One region of the Cellulosilyticum sp. I15G10I2 genome, then DNA from elsewhere that is predicted to be linked to it. Evidence: riboswitches for the same ligand, from Rfam matches in the RefSeq annotation. Region 1 holds a riboswitch; each other region holds the start of a gene.
What was found. Region 1 has a riboswitch for cyclic di-GMP ahead of BN3326_RS05195 (hypothetical protein). Riboswitches for the same ligand answer to the same signal wherever they lie in the genome.
Positions count from the first base shown of each region.

Region 2: linked by a shared signal. The riboswitch ahead of BN3326_RS09685 (EAL domain-containing protein) and the one ahead of BN3326_RS05195 (hypothetical protein) in region 1 are both predicted to bind cyclic di-GMP.
Region 3: linked by a shared signal. The riboswitch ahead of BN3326_RS08055 (response regulator transcription factor) and the one ahead of BN3326_RS05195 (hypothetical protein) in region 1 are both predicted to bind cyclic di-GMP.
Region 4: linked by a shared signal. The riboswitch ahead of BN3326_RS04425 (LytR/AlgR family response regulator transcription factor) and the one ahead of BN3326_RS05195 (hypothetical protein) in region 1 are both predicted to bind cyclic di-GMP.

Region 1 is NZ_FMMP01000006.1:1,057,010-1,062,108, forward strand. Features, by position in the region: gene BN3326_RS05180 (hypothetical protein) at 1-114, opposite strand, end outside; gene BN3326_RS05185 (DUF1576 domain-containing protein) at 116-1,399, opposite strand; gene BN3326_RS05190 (DUF4870 domain-containing protein) at 1,549-1,905, opposite strand; gene BN3326_RS05195 (hypothetical protein) at 2,390-3,289, opposite strand; cyclic di-GMP riboswitch class I at 3,335-3,422, opposite strand; gene BN3326_RS05200 (YddF family protein) at 3,461-3,799, opposite strand; gene BN3326_RS05205 (bacteriohemerythrin) at 3,810-4,208, opposite strand; gene BN3326_RS05210 (site-2 protease family protein) at 4,349-4,990, opposite strand.
Region 2 is NZ_FMMP01000009.1:234,191-239,289, reverse strand. Features, by position in the region: gene BN3326_RS09700 (GyrI-like domain-containing protein) at 1-426, opposite strand, end outside; gene BN3326_RS09695 (helix-turn-helix transcriptional regulator) at 500-1,471, opposite strand; gene BN3326_RS09690 (SDR family oxidoreductase) at 1,531-2,550, opposite strand; cyclic di-GMP riboswitch class I at 2,772-2,856, shown strand; gene BN3326_RS09685 (EAL domain-containing protein) at 2,971-5,099, shown strand, end outside.
Region 3 is NZ_FMMP01000007.1:277,167-282,265, reverse strand. Features, by position in the region: gene BN3326_RS08065 (extracellular solute-binding protein) at 1-1,171, opposite strand, end outside; gene BN3326_RS08060 (LacI family DNA-binding transcriptional regulator) at 1,547-2,557, shown strand; cyclic di-GMP riboswitch class II at 2,690-2,773, shown strand; gene BN3326_RS08055 (response regulator transcription factor) at 2,856-3,224, shown strand; gene BN3326_RS08050 (chemotaxis protein CheC) at 3,221-3,856, shown strand; gene BN3326_RS08045 (diguanylate cyclase domain-containing protein) at 3,849-4,805, shown strand; gene BN3326_RS08040 (sensor histidine kinase) at 4,898-5,099, shown strand, end outside.
Region 4 is NZ_FMMP01000006.1:893,497-898,595, reverse strand. Features, by position in the region: gene BN3326_RS04435 (replication-relaxation family protein) at 1-381, opposite strand, end outside; gene BN3326_RS04430 (hypothetical protein) at 1,330-1,548, shown strand; gene BN3326_RS22505 (hypothetical protein) at 1,613-1,738, shown strand; cyclic di-GMP riboswitch class I at 2,205-2,296, shown strand; gene BN3326_RS04425 (LytR/AlgR family response regulator transcription factor) at 2,501-3,208, shown strand; gene BN3326_RS04420 (sensor histidine kinase) at 3,223-4,581, shown strand.

The sequences.
Region 1 (5,099 bases):
CGTTTGATGCGGTTCTCTTTTTATTTTAAAGTCAACTTCATTTGTATCCTTTTTTAAAAATAATGTTGCAAGTTCATCCACAATTCTAGATATCTTTTTTGTCTCATGTCGCATACTACATCTCTCCCTTTTTAAACGCATCAATAATAGGTATTAAAAAGCCTGCTACCAAGCCTCCTGAAAAGCCGTTATTATAAAGATTAATGCCTCCATGTACGACTCCAATATTGGTAACTAATGCTAAGTGAAGCATTCCAGCTAATATACCTATTTTAACACCATATGTTCCAGCTATTGGAGCAATAGTAGTTGAAAACAATACCGATATAATAATGCCAGTCGCTGATAATTCATGTCCCATTAATATAGCCGCTATAACAACCCCAAATACAATTGGAAAACAGTTCTTTGGATGTTTGCCAAAGGCTGCAAATCCTACTACAGTAAAAATCCCTGCAAGTACTGGTCCATTTACAATGCCCCCAACAACAATCACATACAATAAAGATAGAAGGCCCATCGCCCCCATATTAACAAACGTTACGCCGTATCCTAACTGTTGCGTGAAATCAGTTACAATCCGCCCTCTATATTTAAAAATATCTTTGTATTTACTCAAAACTTCTTTATTGATAATTCTACCTGCAATAATTAAATAAATAAATAGCACTGTCAACACCCCTATAATATAGGCGTTGTACTCTAAGTACAAAATACTGACCGGCATAATTTCTTTTTTAAAGCTTCTAAGAATACTTGTAAAAACAGTCCCTACAATACCAGATGTAAATCCGATATTATAAAGATTAAATCCATCATGAAACCTTAACATATGAGAAGACAGGGGCACGATAATAAATCCTATTAAAACCCCTACTGATATACCTAAAATTAAACCGTAAGGTTTTAGAAAAATCGGCGCAAAACTTATCTCACTGACAATAGGCGCCATCGAAGTACTAAACATAATCGCTAAAAGAATATCTTTCATTGAAATTTTTTGATGGAAGGCATATAAATAGCCACCTAAGTAGATTGGTAAAATGTTGAAAATATTCTTACCAAAAAACGAAAAACCGAGTACCGTCATAAAAGCTGCTATCAAAAGGCCATTTATTTTCATCTTGTAGTGTTTAAGTAGAAATAAATTAATAAAACCAATTAACGCTGAGTTAATAAAAGATGCACCGATCCCACCGATTTCTAAAAAGTCTGTAATTAAAATGGTAGGAGAGGTCATAATGTTCCTCAAACCATGTATTAGCAAAATCCCATCTTCTTTTAAATAGATAGTATTTAATAATCCAAATAATAAGAAGGTAATAGGAAACACTAATAAAATAGATAAGACATGTTCTTTTCTAATTTCTTTTTCTTGTATATTATTCGCTAATATCAACTTTCCACCTCATAAAATAATGTCATCAAAGTACTTTTTATATTTTTTCATTTGCCTCTCTAATAGATTTTTCTTACTTATTATTTTAATTGATTTTATACTTTTTTTCAAGATTCTCCATAATTATTTACATTTCGCCTTTATCTCTTTTATTTTATAATACGGTATTTACCAATGATCGGCAATTCTTTTGCCTTCCCCTGCAAACCATTTATAAGTCCCATAATCACTAAAACCATTATAAAAATTCCAAAAAAAGGCAGTATAATCCACCCAACAAATGGAATAAGTGTAAAAATTATATTGCCTGCTATGCTAACTATAAATAATAAGAGTCCTTGGTTCGCATGAAACTTGCCAAAAGCTGAATCTGGACATACTATAAGTGGTAAGAAGAATATAAAATAGGCTAATCCGGCAATTACTTTATTTTTTTCAATATCCTCTACTTCAAATATATCCTGTATTACTTCCGTTTGATTTGATTTATTTTCTTGCTCACTCATTTTTACCCCTCCTCATAATACTTTCTAATATATATTCATATGAAAAGAATTAAAGATATATTATTGCTTTTGCTCTTCATTTTATAATAATTTAATTTTATTTTTAAAAAACTATAGAACATATGTTCTATGTGTGTTATAATGCACTTATTAACACCAATATATGACATATTATTCCGCCATTCTAGAAATTAATAGCCTTAATAAAATAATCACTACCTATGCAAGGAGGGGCAAGCCGTGAGTGTCGCAGGTAATATTAATGAAGTTTTAAAACAAATACAACTACTTATTAGAATCTATGGCAATGCAACTATACGTGATATTGAAAAATCTATCGCCACTGTAAAAACTAAATAACATCCTCATTGTTAACCTCTTTCGTTATGTAGTCTCTATATATTATAAGTAAGTTATATAGGAAGTACAACGTAAAATATAAAAGTCAGTACATCCTAAACTGAAGTTTGGGATGTACTGACTTTTATATTTTGAGATGCATCCAGCTCATTATGTGATGCACTGCAAACCCATCAAAACTTGAACTGTCTTTATAATGCTTATAGACTAAACTTAGCTCATTATTCATACAGCTTTGACCTTCTTCATAAAAACTAACAAAATCACCTTCGCAAGACTGCTGCGTTTCAACCGCAATAGTAATCATACAGCCATATGCCTTAGCATATTCTATTTCATTACTAACAAGTTTTATAATACCATTTTCTCCCCAAGCTGTATCTCTATATGCCATAATAACAACATACTTTATATGATTTATTATCCACTCTGCTAATATTCCCTCGCCATATTGCGTAGCATAAACTACTTCATCAAACCAAAAGGGGATATCTACAGCTAATTTTAAATTTATGACACTACATCTGTTAGCTGCATCTAGCAGCAACTTCTGATATCTTTCCAAAATCATATTTTTATCTATACAATACGTTAGATTTAAATAAGGCTCAATATCTAAATGTACCCCCTTAAATTTTTCATCTGCCTCTGCATCTTCTTGATACTTAGTAAGCCAATTAAAAAATAAGTTCTGGGACACCTCACCTTTATCAGATACCCATTCTGGTGCTCCTTCTAACGCATGAATCTCGATCCCCTCATTAGATGCTTTTTTTATAAATGACTTATACTGCTCTAGTTCTAAGTCATAATCCACTTGAAGGTATAACTGATTAATATTTTGCTTTAATAAGAAAGCTATAATTTGATCAGGGTTTTGGACAATCTGTTCTGTATGCCATAACCACGTGGCATTCTGCTGGGCTTTTAATAGTTTAGTATTACGCATAGCTGCAGTAATATTTGATGGCATGATTAGGCTAAAACTTAAAATCAAAATAATCCAGCCCTTTAAATGACACATATAGCTTCCTCCTCCTAGAAAAGTTCCTCATCTCCTAGAAGGAGCTTTGGCAACCTGGCAGCCATACAGTCTATTACTGCTTAGGCCCATAGTTTTGCGTCTTTGCCTTTCGGCAAATTTGCCCTTTTCATCACTCAATAATTATGTTTATCAATCATGTTTTAATTTAGTTCATTGTAGTCGCTCCATCACCTTTAAACAATAGCCAATATGTTTAATTTCTTCTTTTTCTAGTACAACGCCTTCCGGCGGTCTTTCTTTAAGCTTAAAAACAATAGCTAATTGCCCTACTTGCTGATAAAATTGAATTCTATTCATGGGGACTTCTTGTCCTATGAGCTCTGACATAATCTCTGCTGTTGCTTCATGTCCAATAGCTGAAATAAACCCTAACTGGTCTATATAGTTCCTAGCGCTCGTCACGTCTATGTCTTTTATTGAGTAAATACCATTGGTCGTTGCAACTGTTCCATTAAATAATACAACAGGTAATTTTATGTCTTCTTTCAATTTATACCTCCTAAATAGATTCTGATTTGATGAGCTTGTCTTTTTGCAGTATATGCTCGAGTACCCATTCAAAAACAAATGCTAAAATATCTTCTATGTATTTTTTAGGATCCTCATCTATTTCATCAAAATTTATTTCCTCGATTTTTTGTATAAAATCATCATGTTCTACTTTCTGACTGAAATATCTATTATACTTAATACTAAGCATATATTCCTCTTCTGTCTTAAAATGAAATTTTGTATACTCACTCAAGTCCTGAATAATACGAATAACCCCATCGTACTTGTCTGTGCAAAAATCATCTCGCAATAAACGATAGGCATCATTCCCTATTTCAAAGAGATGCTTGTGTTGTGCATCAATTATATCTACACCAATTGCATATTCATCTTTCCATACTAACATACTTATTTTACCCCCAATCAATTTTTATAAACACTATTTCTCCTTAATTACTTTAAATATATCATATGTATTCTTATTTGCCAAGAATAGACAATCATTTTGCAATATAGAACAGAGAATTGGGATCATTTTAAATTTTTTTAACTAAGCTGAAAAATAAGCTGAACTATTGCCCACATCCAGCTGTTTAGGCCGCTTCTCATCATTCTCAAAGGTAAGTCTAACAAATTAAACATAATTAAAATAATTAAAATAATATGCCCATATCTTTCATATTGCATATACTTAAAATATTTATCTTCTGGCAAAATAGCACCTAATACCTTGGACCCATCTAATGGTGGTACCGGTATTAAGTTAAAAACGCCCAATCCAATATTAATTATTGTTAAATAGCTGAAAAATCGAAATATATACTGTATACTTAAGCCGGCTTGCCCCCCTGTCACTTTTAAAATGATTCCCATAGCAATAGTAGCGATAAATGCAATGCCAAAATTCATAATGGGGCCTGCCATTGCCACCATAACCATTCCTCTTTTTTTATTTTGATAATAATGCGGATTGACCCTGACGGGTTTGGCCCAACCAAAATGAAAGATTAAAAGACAAAGTGTTCCCATAGGATCTAAATGCTGCAAAGGGTTAAGTGAAAGCCTTCCGTGGTACTTGGGCGTGGGGTCTCCCAATCGATATGACATATAGCCATGCGCAAATTCATGCATAGATATGGCGATTAGTATTGCTGGTATAGTATAAATTAACTCTTTAATAAAATCCATATAACTACGCTCCTTCTCTAGATGCTTATTAACCACTTACTAGTATTATAGACTAAATCCAAGTACAAATACAAATTTAATAACTTAAGGAGCTATTGCTTAAACTAAA
Region 2 (5,099 bases), on a different contig from region 1:
AAATACCCCATTACTCATATATCTTTCATCGTATAGTTCAAACTGAGGTCTTAGGTCTAATTCATACGTTGAAGAGGGCAGCCAATTGGTAAAAATATTATGATAAAATGTTCCTAAATCTTTTAGAGCACCACTATAAGTGTACATAAGGTATTTACCGGCTGGAACAACTTTGGTCACCATATCTTCTGGGATATCCAGAAAATTATCTACTTCTGCACAAGCCGTATAGTGAAACTGGCACTTAGAATCTGTTTCACCATCACAGATGCCATAACACAGCATAGATTTACTTATTTGTTTGATATCTTTGTAGCGTTTATTAAAGGTCTCCCATAGACTAGGGATTTCCCCGTTTGTGTTATTGCCAAAGTAGGTGAGGCCTACAGCCTTAAATCCTTCGCTATTTACTATTTTTCCTTCCATAATGCATATCTCCCTTCGGTTATTTGATAATTCAATTATATCAAATAATCCCTGCCAATAGGATGTCAGGGATTTATATCACTTTATATAGGTTTAAGATTTTATTTGCTTTTTGGAAGATATATGCTCTAAGTTCTGGGGGTTCTAATACCTCAATCCTATCACTTAAAGGAAAGATAACACTGCAGGCGGTTTTAAAACTTAGCATATCTATATCATAAATCCATTGATTTTCTAATTGAAGAGATGAACATACGTTAAAGCCTTCAAGAAGCTTATTTTTCTCCTCAACACATTTGATTTTTACAGGATATGCATATTGTTTTAGTATACTAGAGGGGTGTTTTACAAACTCTTTTTTGCTGCTTTCCCAAAAAGTTTCTAAGGAAAATTGTTCAGGCATACTATAAATCTCATCTAGAACTTCGAGATGTTCTATCCTGCTGCACTTAAAAACTCTAATCTCATTTTTGGCCTCACAAAAAGCGACCACATACCACTCAGCGTTTTTTACCACTGCACCATAAGGCCTTAAAATTCTTTCAGATACTTCGCCGCTATATTTTTTATAGTATACTTTTAGCTTTTTTAAATGAAGTATTGATTTTTGAATAATGTCTAAATATTTATTTTCAATTTTTTTGCCCCACCAAGGGTCTGAGTCAATAAAAAATCTTTCTTTAGCTTTGGCAATTTCTTCTCTATGTTCTTCTGATATGCTATTTTCAAGTTTAATAAGGGCATTTTTTAATTGAGATGCTGCATGGGTATCCTTCTCTGGCTGGATGCCCATGCTTGAAAGTAAAAGGTTAAAGACATCTCCGCTTCCTAAGACGTTTGAATTTATTTTATAGCCCTCCATAAAAGTATATCCGCCATTAGGACCTAAAATAGATACAATTGGCATGCCTGATTCGCATAATATATCAATATCTCTATAGATAGTTCTTTCAGAAGTTTCAAGTATTTTAGCTAAATTTCCAGCGTTCATAATGCCCCTTGAATCGAGCAACATAATAATACCTAGAAGTCTATGAAGTCTCATAAGTTCACACTCCTATCTTAACTTCAACGTATATAATCTTTATTCACATTCATTATATATTATTGATTTATTTCATTGATTGCATTATTCAGTGTAAAGATGACTCGGTCACACCATCTATCGAATGCGGGGTCTGAGGTTTGGTATTTTGGATGTTCTAAAATGTATTTAACGGTTTGTTTGATACCTTGATCGAAACGTGTTACAGCTGTAAAACCTGGGACGAGGCGTTTTAATTTGCTGTTATCAAATACAACAGAGTTGGCCTTATCACCTATTAGGCCTCCATGATAATCCTGGTCGCTGCAAGCATCTAGAAAGGAGGAAGCAATATGAACGGCATTTAACTTTACCCCTAAAGCATCAGCAACAACTTGATAAATTTGATTCCAAGTTAATGTTTCGTCGGAGGTAATCTGTACAGCTTCTCCAATGGCATGTATATTACCCATTAACCCCACAAAGCCTTTGGCGAAATCACTATTATGTGTCATTGTCCATAAAGAGGTACCATCACCATGAATAATTACAGGTTTGCCTTCTAACATACGCCGCGCAACTTGCCAGCTTCCCTTGGTCCCTTGAACACCAAGGGGGATAGAGCGGTTACCATAGGTATGGCTTGGTCTGATAATAGTAATAGGAAAACCCCTCTCACGATACATTTTCATAAGATAATCCTCACAAGCGATCTTATTTCTGGAGTATTCCCAATACGGATTAGAAAGAGGCGTGCCTTCTGTGATTCTATAATCAGAAAGTGGTTTTTGATAAATAGATGCAGAACTTATAAAAATAAATTGCTTGGTTCTGCTTTGAAACAAGCGATAATCTCTTTCTAATTGCTCAGGCAAAAATGCAATAAAATCTGCTACAACATCAAAATCAAGTCCCTCAAGTAGCTGTGCTGCCTTTTCTTCATCATTGATATCACAAGTAACAAATTTAACCTTATCATTTTTGATTTCTTCTGAATGATTGGCACGATTAAGTAAGTAGAGTTCCCAGCCGAGTTCAATTAATAATTTAGAAATTGCAAGGCTTATTGTGCCTGTTCCGCCGATTAATAATGCTTTCATTGATTATCATCCTTTCATTTGTATAAGAGTATTTTAACTTATACCACAGTTACCATAAAAGTTAAATATATTTAAATTTTAAACCAGTATTAAGCTTACTATAAACCCTATAGTATAGGCTAAGTCAAGTGTTTTCTATTAGTTTTAATGAGGTACTGGCACTTTAGTTATTTAGTTATTGTAATTTACTATAAAAGTATTATAATATTTATAATATATGATGATAAAATAGGCAAACTTATCGAAAGGTAGGGACGCAAAGCTACAAGTCTAAGGTGGAAGAACTATGATGGTTGAGTTGCAAAGTGTGTAATATTAGTTGTACTTACTAATATTTAAAGTTGTGGCTATTTGCAGGCTACAGCTTTTTTGCTTTTTAGGATACTCTGGCTATAAAATACATCTAAAGGAGAGGGCGATATGGCTATGTGGAAAAAAGATATATTAAAAGTTCTTTTAGATGATACAGAAAAACAGGAAGTAAAAACAAAATTTAACCAGCTAAAAGAGAATGTTATTTATGGACAGCAGCTTTGTCACATTGGAAGCTGGACCCATGATCTGCAAAAGGATGAGATTTTTTTCACAGATGAGGTTTATGATATTATGGGGTGTACGCCCCAAGATTTTGATGGTAAACTTGAGAGTTTTTATTTATATATACAAGGGGATGATCTGCAGAGGGTAAAACAAGCAGCAGAGGGTGCTTTAACAGGCAAAGAATATGATATAGAATATCGTATTGTGACGCCGGGTGGAATAGAAAAGTATGTGCATGAAAAAACGAAAGTATTATGTGATGAACAGAATACCCCCATTAAGATGATTGGTATTATACAGGATATTACAAAACAGAAACTGATAGAGAATGAGTTAAAGACATTTGGGGATAATCTGAATCAAGCACAAAAAGTAGCCGGGGTTGGAAGTTGGAAATATGATGTGATAGAGGATCAGATTTATTGGTCAGAGGAGCTGTATCGAATCTATAATATTCAACCATTAGCATTTAAAAAAGACTATGATAGTATTCTCAAATTGATTCACCCTAAAGATCAAGTAAAAGTAGAAAATGCAGTAAAGGATTGTCTAAATGGAAAAAGTTATGAAATTGAGTACCGTATTCCGCAGTCTGATGGACCAGAAAAAATTGTTATTTCTAGGGGGGAACCTCTATTTGGCGAAGGGGATCAAGTTATAAGTATTGTAGGAACGTTACAGGATATAACAGAAAAGAAACAGTTAGAAGAAAAACTGGAAAAAAGTTATAAAAGCCTTGCAAGAGCACAGCATCTAGCACAAATGGGCAGCTGGGAAATGGACGTGGTTCGTGGTAAGATCTATTGGTCTGATGAAACCTATCATATTTATGGTATAACGCCCGGGCAATTTGACGGAACTTTTGAAGGGGCCCTGAACTTTATTCATCCAGACGACAGAGGTATGATACAAAGTAATTTAGAAGAAAGTTTAAAGAACCCCTCACAGGAATATTTCTCGAGTATGGCATTTCGGATTATTAAACCTGATGGTGACGTAAGGAATTTACACAATTTAATTGAGGCGATACGAGATACGGATGGCAGGTTAATTTATGTTTATGGTACAGTTCAGGACATTACAGAAAAAATAAACATGGAAAAAAAGATGGTGCATATTGCAACCCATGATGAATTAACAAACCTCCCTAATCGTTCTTATTTTAAAAAACATATTCAATATTTATGTGAGGATGCCAAGAAAAACTTCTATACATTTGTAATCATGATGTTAGATATTGATGGTTTCAAATACATTAATGATGCAGTAGGTTATCAGCTTGCAGATAAGTTAATTGTTCAAATAACAGAGCGGTTAAAAGCTTTTTTAGGTGAACAGGCATTTATTGCACGTTACTCGGGGGATCAGTTTGCTGTTATTGTATCAAATTTAGAGAGTATAGCAGCATATGAGAATGTTGCTAAAAACATTATTCAGTTATTTTCCCATTCTTTTGAGATAGATACGTATGAACTAAATGTTACGATGAGTGTAGGTATAAGTACGTATATTTATGATGAACAAGATACTGATTCGCTTATAAAATATGCCAACATTGCACTGCTTCGTGCAAAAGAACAGGGCAAGAATAGGTATACTTTCTATTCTCATGATATGGATATACAAAACTACAAAGACTTTACCCTGAGAAATGATTTGTGTAAAGCGATACAAAAGAACCAGCTAAGAGTGTATTATCAGCCCCAAGTTAACTTGCAAACAAGTGAAATTACCTCAGCAGAAGCATTGATTCGTTGGGAACATCCAACTTGGGGGATTGTGTCATCCGATGAGTTTATTGCTATAGCAGAAGAGGCAGGGTTTATTGTTGATATAGGCAAATGGATATTAAGAGAGGTATGTCGTACTTATAAAAGCTGGATAAGTGGAGGTTTTCCAGCTATAAAAATAGCCATTAATTATTCCAGTGTCCAATTTTATGAAAAAGATTTTGTAGAGCATATTAAAGTCATAATCGATGAATTTAAATTAGATCCAAGCTTTATAAT
Region 3 (5,099 bases), on a different contig from region 1:
TTTCGGATAAGTAAGGATAACCTACAGAAATAGGACGTGCTTTATTTGTATTTTCTACTTGGTATTTAAGAACAGACCATGCTTCATTGTGATATGGATTGTCAGTATTCGTATCAATAACAGCTACTGAATTTTTGCGGCCTGGAATGGCGCCGTTCGCTTTGTAGTATGCTGCAGCAGCTTCATCATCTGTCAGCCATGCCATTACATCGGCAACTTGTTTAGCTTTTTCAGAATTTTTATCGATACTTCCAGATCTTACAAAAGCCCAGCTACCAGAAGGTGTGTAATTAGAAGTATTGTTAAGATCCATTTTTGGATATCTTACAGAACGGAATTTTAAGCTTGGGTAATTGCTGGTTAAGTCTGTTATATACCAAAAGCCTGCAACAGCCATTGCAGATTTTCCATTATGAAAGCTTTTTTCGGGTTCTATTGCAATAGAGTAATCATTAGCAAAAAACGCGGCAAATTGAGTTAAAGCATCTAGTGTTTCGGGACTATTTAAATAACCTTCAACGCTAAGACCATCTTCAGCTACAACCTGACCACCATTTGACCAAATCATTGGTAAGAGATAGTACATAGCTATTTCATAAGCACCTTTTGGAATATCACTTGTCAGGAAGTCTACAACTAATTCGAGTTTTTTGATAGCCTCTTTATCTTTGGTTTCGGGATTTGTTCGAAGTGCATTAACAGCTTCAGTTACTTTATAGAAGTCTTCCCATGTCCAATCTTCATCAGCGGTTGGGATTAATGCCTTTACATCATCAGGCAACTCACTTATGACATCTTCGTTGTACATAACCACAACGCCAGAGTCTTGATAGCCAAGAGCATATAGTTTGCCATCTACTGTACCTTGTTCAAGCATTGCGTCTGTAAAACCATTCTTAAAATCATCGCTTAAAAGGCCATCTAATTCTCCTACAACACCTGCTTCAACGTATGAGGCAACATCTGGTCCATCTAAAGTAAAAATATCAGGGACTTGATCAGAGGTAATAGCTGCATTTAACTTGTCTATGTAGCCAGAGCCGGAACCTGCACGGGTAAAGTTTTGAATTTCTACAGGCAGTTTGTCAGGATTAGAAGCGTTATAAGATGCTATTCTATCGGCAAACATTTTTCCTTCTGGGTGGTCTGGCGCAGCCTGTGTCCACACCACAATTTTATCATCTTTTTTGGCTTCCGTACTACCACATCCTACAGCTATCATACTAATAGCTAAGCTTAATAATAATGCAATTCCCTTTTTCATCTAAGATATCCTCCTTTTATAATTACATATTAGGTTTGAAATGAAGTTCTGATAAATACAGTATTACTGTTTATATCTTAAGAATAAAAACTGTGAATACGTATTCATAAATAAATTGTAATTTACAAAAGGTTAATTGTCAATAAAAAAATAAACAATCATAAATAAATTTATAAAAATATAATGTGCAATAATAACAAAAAAATACGATTCTATTCACAAATAAGTTGTAATCATTTATAATTGAATTAAAAGCATATGAGAATAATTATGAAATCTTATATGAATTCGTATTCAGAAATGGGTGAAGAAATGAAAATGACAATGAAGGATATCGCGAAACTCGCTAATGTTTCACAAGCTACTGTATCTAGGGTAATTAATGGCAATCCAAACGTGAATAAAGAAGCAGCTAAACGCGTTTTTAAGATAATAGAAGAGGTAGGATTTAAACCTAATAGGACGGCGCAGACTCTTAAGAATAATGCATCTTTCCTTACTGGGGTAAGTGTAATTGATATTTCAAATCCATATTTTATGGATCTTATTGAGGCATTAGAATATGAAAGTAGACAGCATGGCTATAATATTATTATCCATAACAGTAATCATAATGTACTTACAGAATGGGATAATATACAAAATTTTATGGCGAGACAGGTAGATGGGATTCTTTTAGTACCCACTACTTCACATAACTTATCTGCTTTAAAAAAGCTCGAAGTACCAACGGTGATTATTACTCAAATAAAAGATGAGTTCGATAGTGTAGCCGTTTCTCATAAACAAGGCGTAAAGCTAGTAGCTGAGCACTTAATTAGCCAGGGACATCATAAGTTAGGGTATATAGGTCCTATGCATGATGAAAGGCTGCTATTTTTTAAAGAAGCCATTTTTAATAATGGGTTATGCCTTAGAGATGAAAATATTATTGAGCTTGGAAGTGATTCAAATTCTCAATACAGCATTCGTCAAGATATAATTAAATATTTAGACACTCATGAAAAACTAGATTTTACAGCAGTATTTGGTTTTAATGATGTAGGCGCATTTGAATTTATGAAATTAATGAATGAACGCCAGATTAAAGTACCGGAAGATATAGCAGTTGTTGGGTTTGATGATACTATTTTATCCAAGTCTCTTTCTATTTCTAGTGTACATCAGCCCATTCGAGATATGATGCAAATGGCATTTAGCATTTTGCAAAAGCGTATTAAGGGAGAAATAGAAGAAACGCCTATTAAAATTGAGCTAGAACCAAGTTTGATCATAAGAAATAGTTCTAAATAATTAATAGAATATTTTTAGAATTTAAAGTTGATTTTTTAATAGTCAGATGGTATTATTATTACAAAATAATAGTTTGAAAATTTTACATTGTTCAATATAGTTTTAATATATAGCGACATTTTTACCTCGTTGAAAAGAGTTGGATACTATGAACAAGTTTCTTATATTGGGCACCTTGGGACTTGGGAGTTAATGGTGCAACCTGCCAGCAATTAATCATTTAATTGTTGGCTTTTTTATGTGGATTCAAAAAGATCATAACTTTAATAAATGAATGAGGCTAAGGAGGAAATTTTTAATGAAAGTTTTGATTGTAGATGACTCAGCTTTTTCACGTGCAACATCAGGTAATTTAATTAAAGAGTTTTTAGGTGAGGCAGATATTTTTTTTGCAAATGACGGGCAGGATGGATTTGAAGTATATAAAAGAATAAAACCTCATTATACGTTTGTAGATTTACTTATGCCCAATATAAATGGCCAAGACATGATCAAACTTATAAAAGAATATAATAGTAGTGCTAAAATATTTGTTATCTCTGCAGATGTTCAAAAATACGTAAAGGAAGAAATAGCACAGTATAATATTATGGCGTTTATTAATAAGCCTTTTAATGAAGAAAAAGCAAAAATGGTATGTGATATAATAAGGGAAGATTTCAAATGAACGAAAAAATAGTAAGAGCAGACATACTCAAAGAGTTATTTAACATAGGTGTGGGCAAATCAGCAGCGATGCTTTCAGAAATAATTGATAAAAAAATATTGCTTAACGTACCTGATCTTAAAATAATAGGTATTGAAGAAGATGCAGAAGCATTATATGATTATATTAATAATGCGTTTGAAGGGGCACTCATGGTATCTTCTATTTCTTTTGAAGAAGAATTAGCAGGCAAAGCGAGTTTGATTTTTCCCGCAGATAAAATGAGGCGTTTTATCAATCTTTGTTTACATGAGGAAAATACAAATACATCCTGCGGCATAAAGTTTACAGATATAGACTTTGATATTATAAAAGAAGTAGGCAATATTATTTTAAATGCCATTATTGGGGAAATTGGTAATTATGTTAATATGAAATTTAGTTATACACTTCCTGAAATTAATATTCTTAGTAATAAACATATAGATAAAATGATTATAAATGAAGAATATGCTTATGTTTTAATCCTGTACATAACTTTCAATATAGAAGATTCAGAACTTGAAGGGGCTATTATTATTAACTTGGCGCTCAGTACCCTAGATCAAATATTTAAAAAGATCTGTATGAAAGAAGATGATTTAAATGGATAGCATATTAGAAGATGCACTCAATTGTATTAACGAGGGCATAGTCATACTCAATGAAGATTTAGAGGTTTTGTATTTAAACAATTATATGTTGTTTTTAACACATAAAAGTGCGGATGAAATGTTAAATAAGAATCTTTACGAAGTTTTACCAAAACTGAATAAAGATTTTTTTAGGCGGTCTATACAAGGGGTTATAGAAAATGGCTGTAAATTATTTTTTTCGGCAGCACTTCATAAGAATGTTATTAATGCGAACTATAAGCTTAATTTAAAGATAAGCAAAGTAGAAAAAGCAGGGAAAAGTGTTATTCTTCTTGAATTTATTGATGTAACGAATCAAATATTTCGTATTAAGCAGTTAAAAGATTATGTTGAGCAGCTTCATACGCTTAATAACGAGTTAAAAGAAAAAGAAAAAGTAATTAAGAAATTAGCATATTATGATAAGCTCACAGGCGTTGCTAATAGAACGTTATTCTATGAATTTAGTGAAAAAATGTTGGATCATGCAAAAAGAAATAATGAATTACTTGGAATCATGTTTATAGATGTTAATAAGTTTAAATATATTAATGATACTCATGGTCATGAAGTAGGAGACCGAGTACTCATGCAAGTTGCCAATATGCTTAAAGAAGCAACAAGAAAGAGTGACATAGTTGCCAGATATGGCGGAGATGAGTTTTTGATTTTACTGCCTAATATAAAAAGTTATGAGAATTATAATCGGATCGTTTCAAGAATTATTCATACTAAAAATCATATAGTCGAGAATAATGGAGAAGCGATCAATATCTCATTAAGTATAGGGGCAAGCTTTTATCCAACTGATGGAGATACAATTGACACATTAATAGTAAAGGCTGATAAAGCTATGTACGTTGCTAAAAAAACACATGGAGAAAATAATTCGTTTTATGATGAACATAAGGTCGAAGCGGCCTATTAATAGGTGAAGGTGATAGGGGATGCGGCTGAATGAACCTAAAAGAAAATTCATATACTAAAGCTGTGAGATGCTTAAAGGGGAGGTAGAACGGCGTGCTTATAGAATTATCTCAGAATTTATTTAATAAGTTAGGTATTATCGTTCTAGCGGCTTTTATGCTTTCAAAATCTGATTTTTTTAAACATTATCTTTTAAAAGAAAAATTGGCTTTAAGAGATAAATTGCTTTTTTCGTTAATTTTTGGGCTTGTTGGGATTATAGGGACTTACTGGGGTGTTCCGGTTAATGATGCTA
Region 4 (5,099 bases), 160 kb from region 1:
AATAAAATCGATCAGCTTAAGCTGATGAGGTAGAAGTACAGGATGTTTTTTCAATTCACAGGCTCTATAATAATTTCTTTTTAATTTACCAGTTTTTGCATCTGTAATATCAGGCACTATCTTGAAATGAGATCTATACTCTTTAATACCCAATTGTTTGAGAAAATATACTTTGCGCCCATCCTTAATGACCACCGCTTCCAAATAATCCTTATTACATAAATATGATAAACGTTTTCTCATATATTCAGAACTATTAATTTTTCCATTTTCACCATGTTTGAAAAATAAATCGTAAACCTGATCCCACGATAAGCATTCATACTTATAAATACCTTCTAATACAAGAAAATCCCGAGGCATTAGCTTAATCTTAGACATTATTTTCTTCCCCCTATAATCAGCATCTTAATAATATTATAAGTGTTTATTTATATCCTTTCCACTCAGTTTAATGAGACACAGTTATGAATATTAAACAACTTGATCAATTATTTATTAATAGCATAGATGTTCAACTCAGCACTCAATATGGTATATAATGAATTCTTTTATGAGTTAATATTCGATATTATTGAAGGCTCGAATATTAAGATATGATTATAAAGGATACGGCAGTGCCTAAGGAGTTTGCGCAACAAACAAATATATTAACACTGTATTTATCCGTAATTTCTGATTATCTCATGATAGTAATCCAATTAAGGTAATTTATAATCTATTATTCAAATATTTATCTAAAGTTAAAAACTGATATGTTAAAGAAAAAGTAGCTGTCAATCACCCATTAAAATTTTACTAATCTTCAGATATTACTCACTAAAACACTTCACACTTCATATAGCTGTTTTTACATAAGTGATGGAACAGTTATGATAAAAAATAGAATTAAAAGATTTGGTAGATAAAAATGCAGTAGAAGGTAAATTTGGCGAAGGAAAAAGAAGGTATGGATCAGGGCTTACTTCTTTCTAGCTTAAAAATATATCTAAGTGTTAAATTAGGGCGATTTTTATAGCAATAGCCTTGAGCCATAAGCTTAGAGATCTTTTATTTGAAATACTAAAAATGGTATTGATGATAGAAAAGTAGGAAAAATCGGCAAACATATAATATTAGCTACTTGCTGAGTAGCCTCTAAGTAGTTATTGAATGGAGTGTATAATAAAATACTACATCGTAATACAAAATTCTTGACTCATGTATTGTTTTGTATTACAATGTAATTAACAGCAATACAGTATGTGATCAGCGATAAAAATATAATCCGCTAGAACCTTTTAAGCTCTTGAAATGAATTGAAAATAACAGCATCTAGGAGAGTTATACATGAATAATGAAAGTGGAAAAGATAAAATGCAATTCTCAGTAAGATTAAAGAAAGGGGTGCATCCATTAGTTATAGAATTTGCAAATAAGCAAACCAACTTTACAGACACCGTTTTATATTTAATAGAAAAAGAAATAGCGGAAAATGGTGTTAGAAATCTACAAGAACACATACCTGCTGTTAGAAATTTCCTTGATAACAGGACAAAAGATAATTAAATAAAATAAGCGTACAAACTAAAACTACTTAAAAATTCTAATATAAAAAAAGGAGATGAATAAAATGAAAGTACATACTAAAGAAAAGAAAGAATTTTCCATGCAAATGAGACAATTAGTAATTATTGATAGAGCCCTAATGGTTTTTTCCACCATTGGTGGACTCGTACTGGGGTTTGCACTAAAATAGGAAATAATAGTATTTAAATAAAAGATGGGGCTGTCGCATCAGCGACAGCCCCATCTTTTGTTTTTTGCTTCTTTTCTAGGTTAGTTCATTTTGCGCAAAGATCTATAGGCTAAAAAACCGCATTAGTATTTTAGCAGAAACTCATAAGGTAGATAGCTTTGAAGAAAATTAGTTTTTTAGAACAGGAGTGAAATTAATTATTTATTGTAAGAAGACCGTAATTGTAAAACTACTTAACGGATTTCTGCTCTGAAAAATAACGGATTATAAACATAAAACTCTAAGATCTATGATAAGATTTTAGAGTTTTTTATTATATTTAGCTTATCCATTGCAGCTATTAAGTATTATATTAATAAAATAAGCAAGAGTATTATTAAGAAAGATAAAAAAATATGTATGTGACAAGATTCTGCAATCTTTTTTGTGGCAATGTGGTAAAATAGTTAATATGTTACAACTAAATAAATTAACAGGGCAAACTTGTTGAAAGATAGGGATGCAAAGCCACGGGTCTAAAGTGAGTACTAATATCGTTATGATAGCCAGGTTGCCGAATTAGGTTAACTTTAGGCCCACTAGTTCTATTTATAATAGAATTATAATGGACTTTTATTGCCTATATAGGTGGTATATTACCTTATCATAGCAGTATTATGATTCACAATCTTTAGAACGACAATGTCTTTAAGAAATATATGGTAAGTCTTTGTTTGGAGTTTATGAAAGGAAGAGATAGATTTGTTACCAGTTAAGATTATAATGGCAGATGATGAACGTGGAATATTGTTATTAATTCGTTCAATTCTTAGTGAACTTGAGGGTGCTCTGGTTGTAGGAATAGCAGAAAATGCTAATGATGCAATAGGACTTGTTAAAGACCAAAATCCTGATCTGGCTTTCTTGGATATCGGGTTACCTGATATGACAGGGATTGAGTTAGCTGATAAATTGAGAGAAATAAAGCCGGATTTGGCTATAGTATTTATCACCGCACATCAAGAATACTCTCTTGATGCTTTTAAACTTTACGCTTTTGATTATATTTTAAAACCCATTGATGAGGAACGGGTAAAATCAACTTTTCGTTATATTTGCCAAATGCTAAAAATGTCCAAGAAGAACTATTTGAATTCTGAGGCATCTATAATTTCTCTAAACTTTGGCAATGAGCAAGTTTTTGTGAAACCTAGTGAGATTTTATACATTGAGAAAGCAGGACGTCATACTTTTGTTTGCTGTGTCAATGGAAAATTTAAAACGCGGAAAACATTGCAGGAGTTAGAACAACGCTTAGGAGCAACGTTTTTTCGCTCCCATAAATCATATATTATTAATACTAGAGAAATTGAACGAATAATTACTTGCACCAATTATTATCAGATAAAATTTAAAAATGGTGAAGATACAGCTTTTCTTAGTCGTGATCGCCATAATATGCTTGTGGAGTATTTAAATAATAATATTTAAGAGGGGGGATGAGGATGGATTTTATGCCACTGATACCTTTTTTAGGCGTATCTATTCCTGAGAGTTTAATTATATACTATATGGTATTGACTATACTAAGAAAAAAAGAATCTTGGTTATTTGTTATAGCTCTTTCACTGGTAACGTCCTTGTTTTCATATATTATCCGTTCAATACCAATAGTTTTTGGTATTCATTCCATTCTACAGATAATACTAATGATCATTTTTCTAAATCTTTTTCTGAAGTTATCTTGGCGTGTTGCGGTGGTTGTCATAATACTGACAAGTGTGGTATTAGGATTATCAGAAGGGATCTTCGTCCCTTTTCTAGCCTGGTTTTTTTCATTTGATCTACAACAAGTTATCTCAGATTCCTGGCTTCGAATACTGTTTACATTGCCACATTTGCTTTTCCTGACAGCTTTAACCCATATTTTCAATCAACGTCAGTGGAGGTTACCATTGATTTCACGGCTGATGGAAGTAAATAGCGGCGCAGTTGGAGGGACAGAAAGACAATTTTTTAGCCAAACATACCTGCTTGTCCTATGCCTTGTACAAATTTTAATGTTGATATTACTGAAAATCAGTTTTTACATTTATACCTCTGGTGTTTATCCTAGCCTTACCCTTGACACTCTAGTGGCAATTAGTATTCTCGTTTTAATGATTGCTGTCTTAGCCAGTATTTTTGTAACCAGTTACTTATTAAAGGTTACAGAACGTGAAGCTAGGTTAACAACGGAATTACATCATATAAAGGAAAAGCATAATCTGAATTTGCGATTACAGGTTGTGCGACATGATTTTTATAATCATCTTACGTCTATCTATGGATATCTAAAGGCAGGTCACTATATGCAAGCTGAAACCTATATCCAAAACTTATATACAACTATTCGCCATATACATAGTCTTATAAAACTTGATCCTCCAGAATTGGCCGCTCTGCTGAGTGTAAAACAAGAGGAAGCTAAGGCTAGAGGGGTAGATTTTCATTGGGAAGTAAATATTGAAGGTAGTAATCTTCCACTATCCCCAGAAGAGCTCACTCATTTAGTTTGTAACCTATTGGATAATGCCATGGAAGCAGCAAAAGCAGACTGTTTTCCAAAGGTGGAATTGACTATTGTAAGCAGTATGATGGGGTTAGATCTGAAGGTATCTAATAATGGTAAACCCATTACTCAGGATGTAAGGAATAATATCTTTACACCAGGTTATACAACTAAAAATAAAAATCAGCATAGTGGATTGGGGCTATATATAATTAAGCAAATCACTGATCGTCATAATGGTCATTTAGAATTAAAAGAACCCGAAAACTATCCGGGCGTTGAATTTAAGCTATGTATACCATGGAATAATTAAGTGGATTGACAAAGATAATGTATCAGGAAAATTTTAATCAGCTCTTGTACAAGAGACTGATTTTTTTGTGACAGACAGTAGCACCAGTCCTGATTTTGGTTAGGACTATTTTGCGTATTAGGGAGAGCGATGACGATGCAAAAGCAAAACGAATTAGGAGTTCTGAAAGCAAGATTTCTCAGGAGTGAAAATCTCCACCCGTGAGCACAGGCGCAAAGCGGGAAGTCAAATCTAGGGCACTATCATAAGGGTGTGTCTGGAGGAGATGTGGAAGTCGAGAGAACCATAGACGGTTTAGCAGCTCGAAACGGAAAGTGAAACACAAGAAGCGACAGGGCAAGTTGATGACCATGCGAAGAGTCGGGAAATCTAGATCATTTACTCAAATGAGCCAGTAGGGTAAATGGAGGTTGTTATGTGAAGGTCTCGGTATGTTAATAAGAAAGGTGCGATGACCCTGTGAGCCCCTTACATTCACTGAAAGGGCTGGAGTATATATGTGTGCATACCTAAAGAAA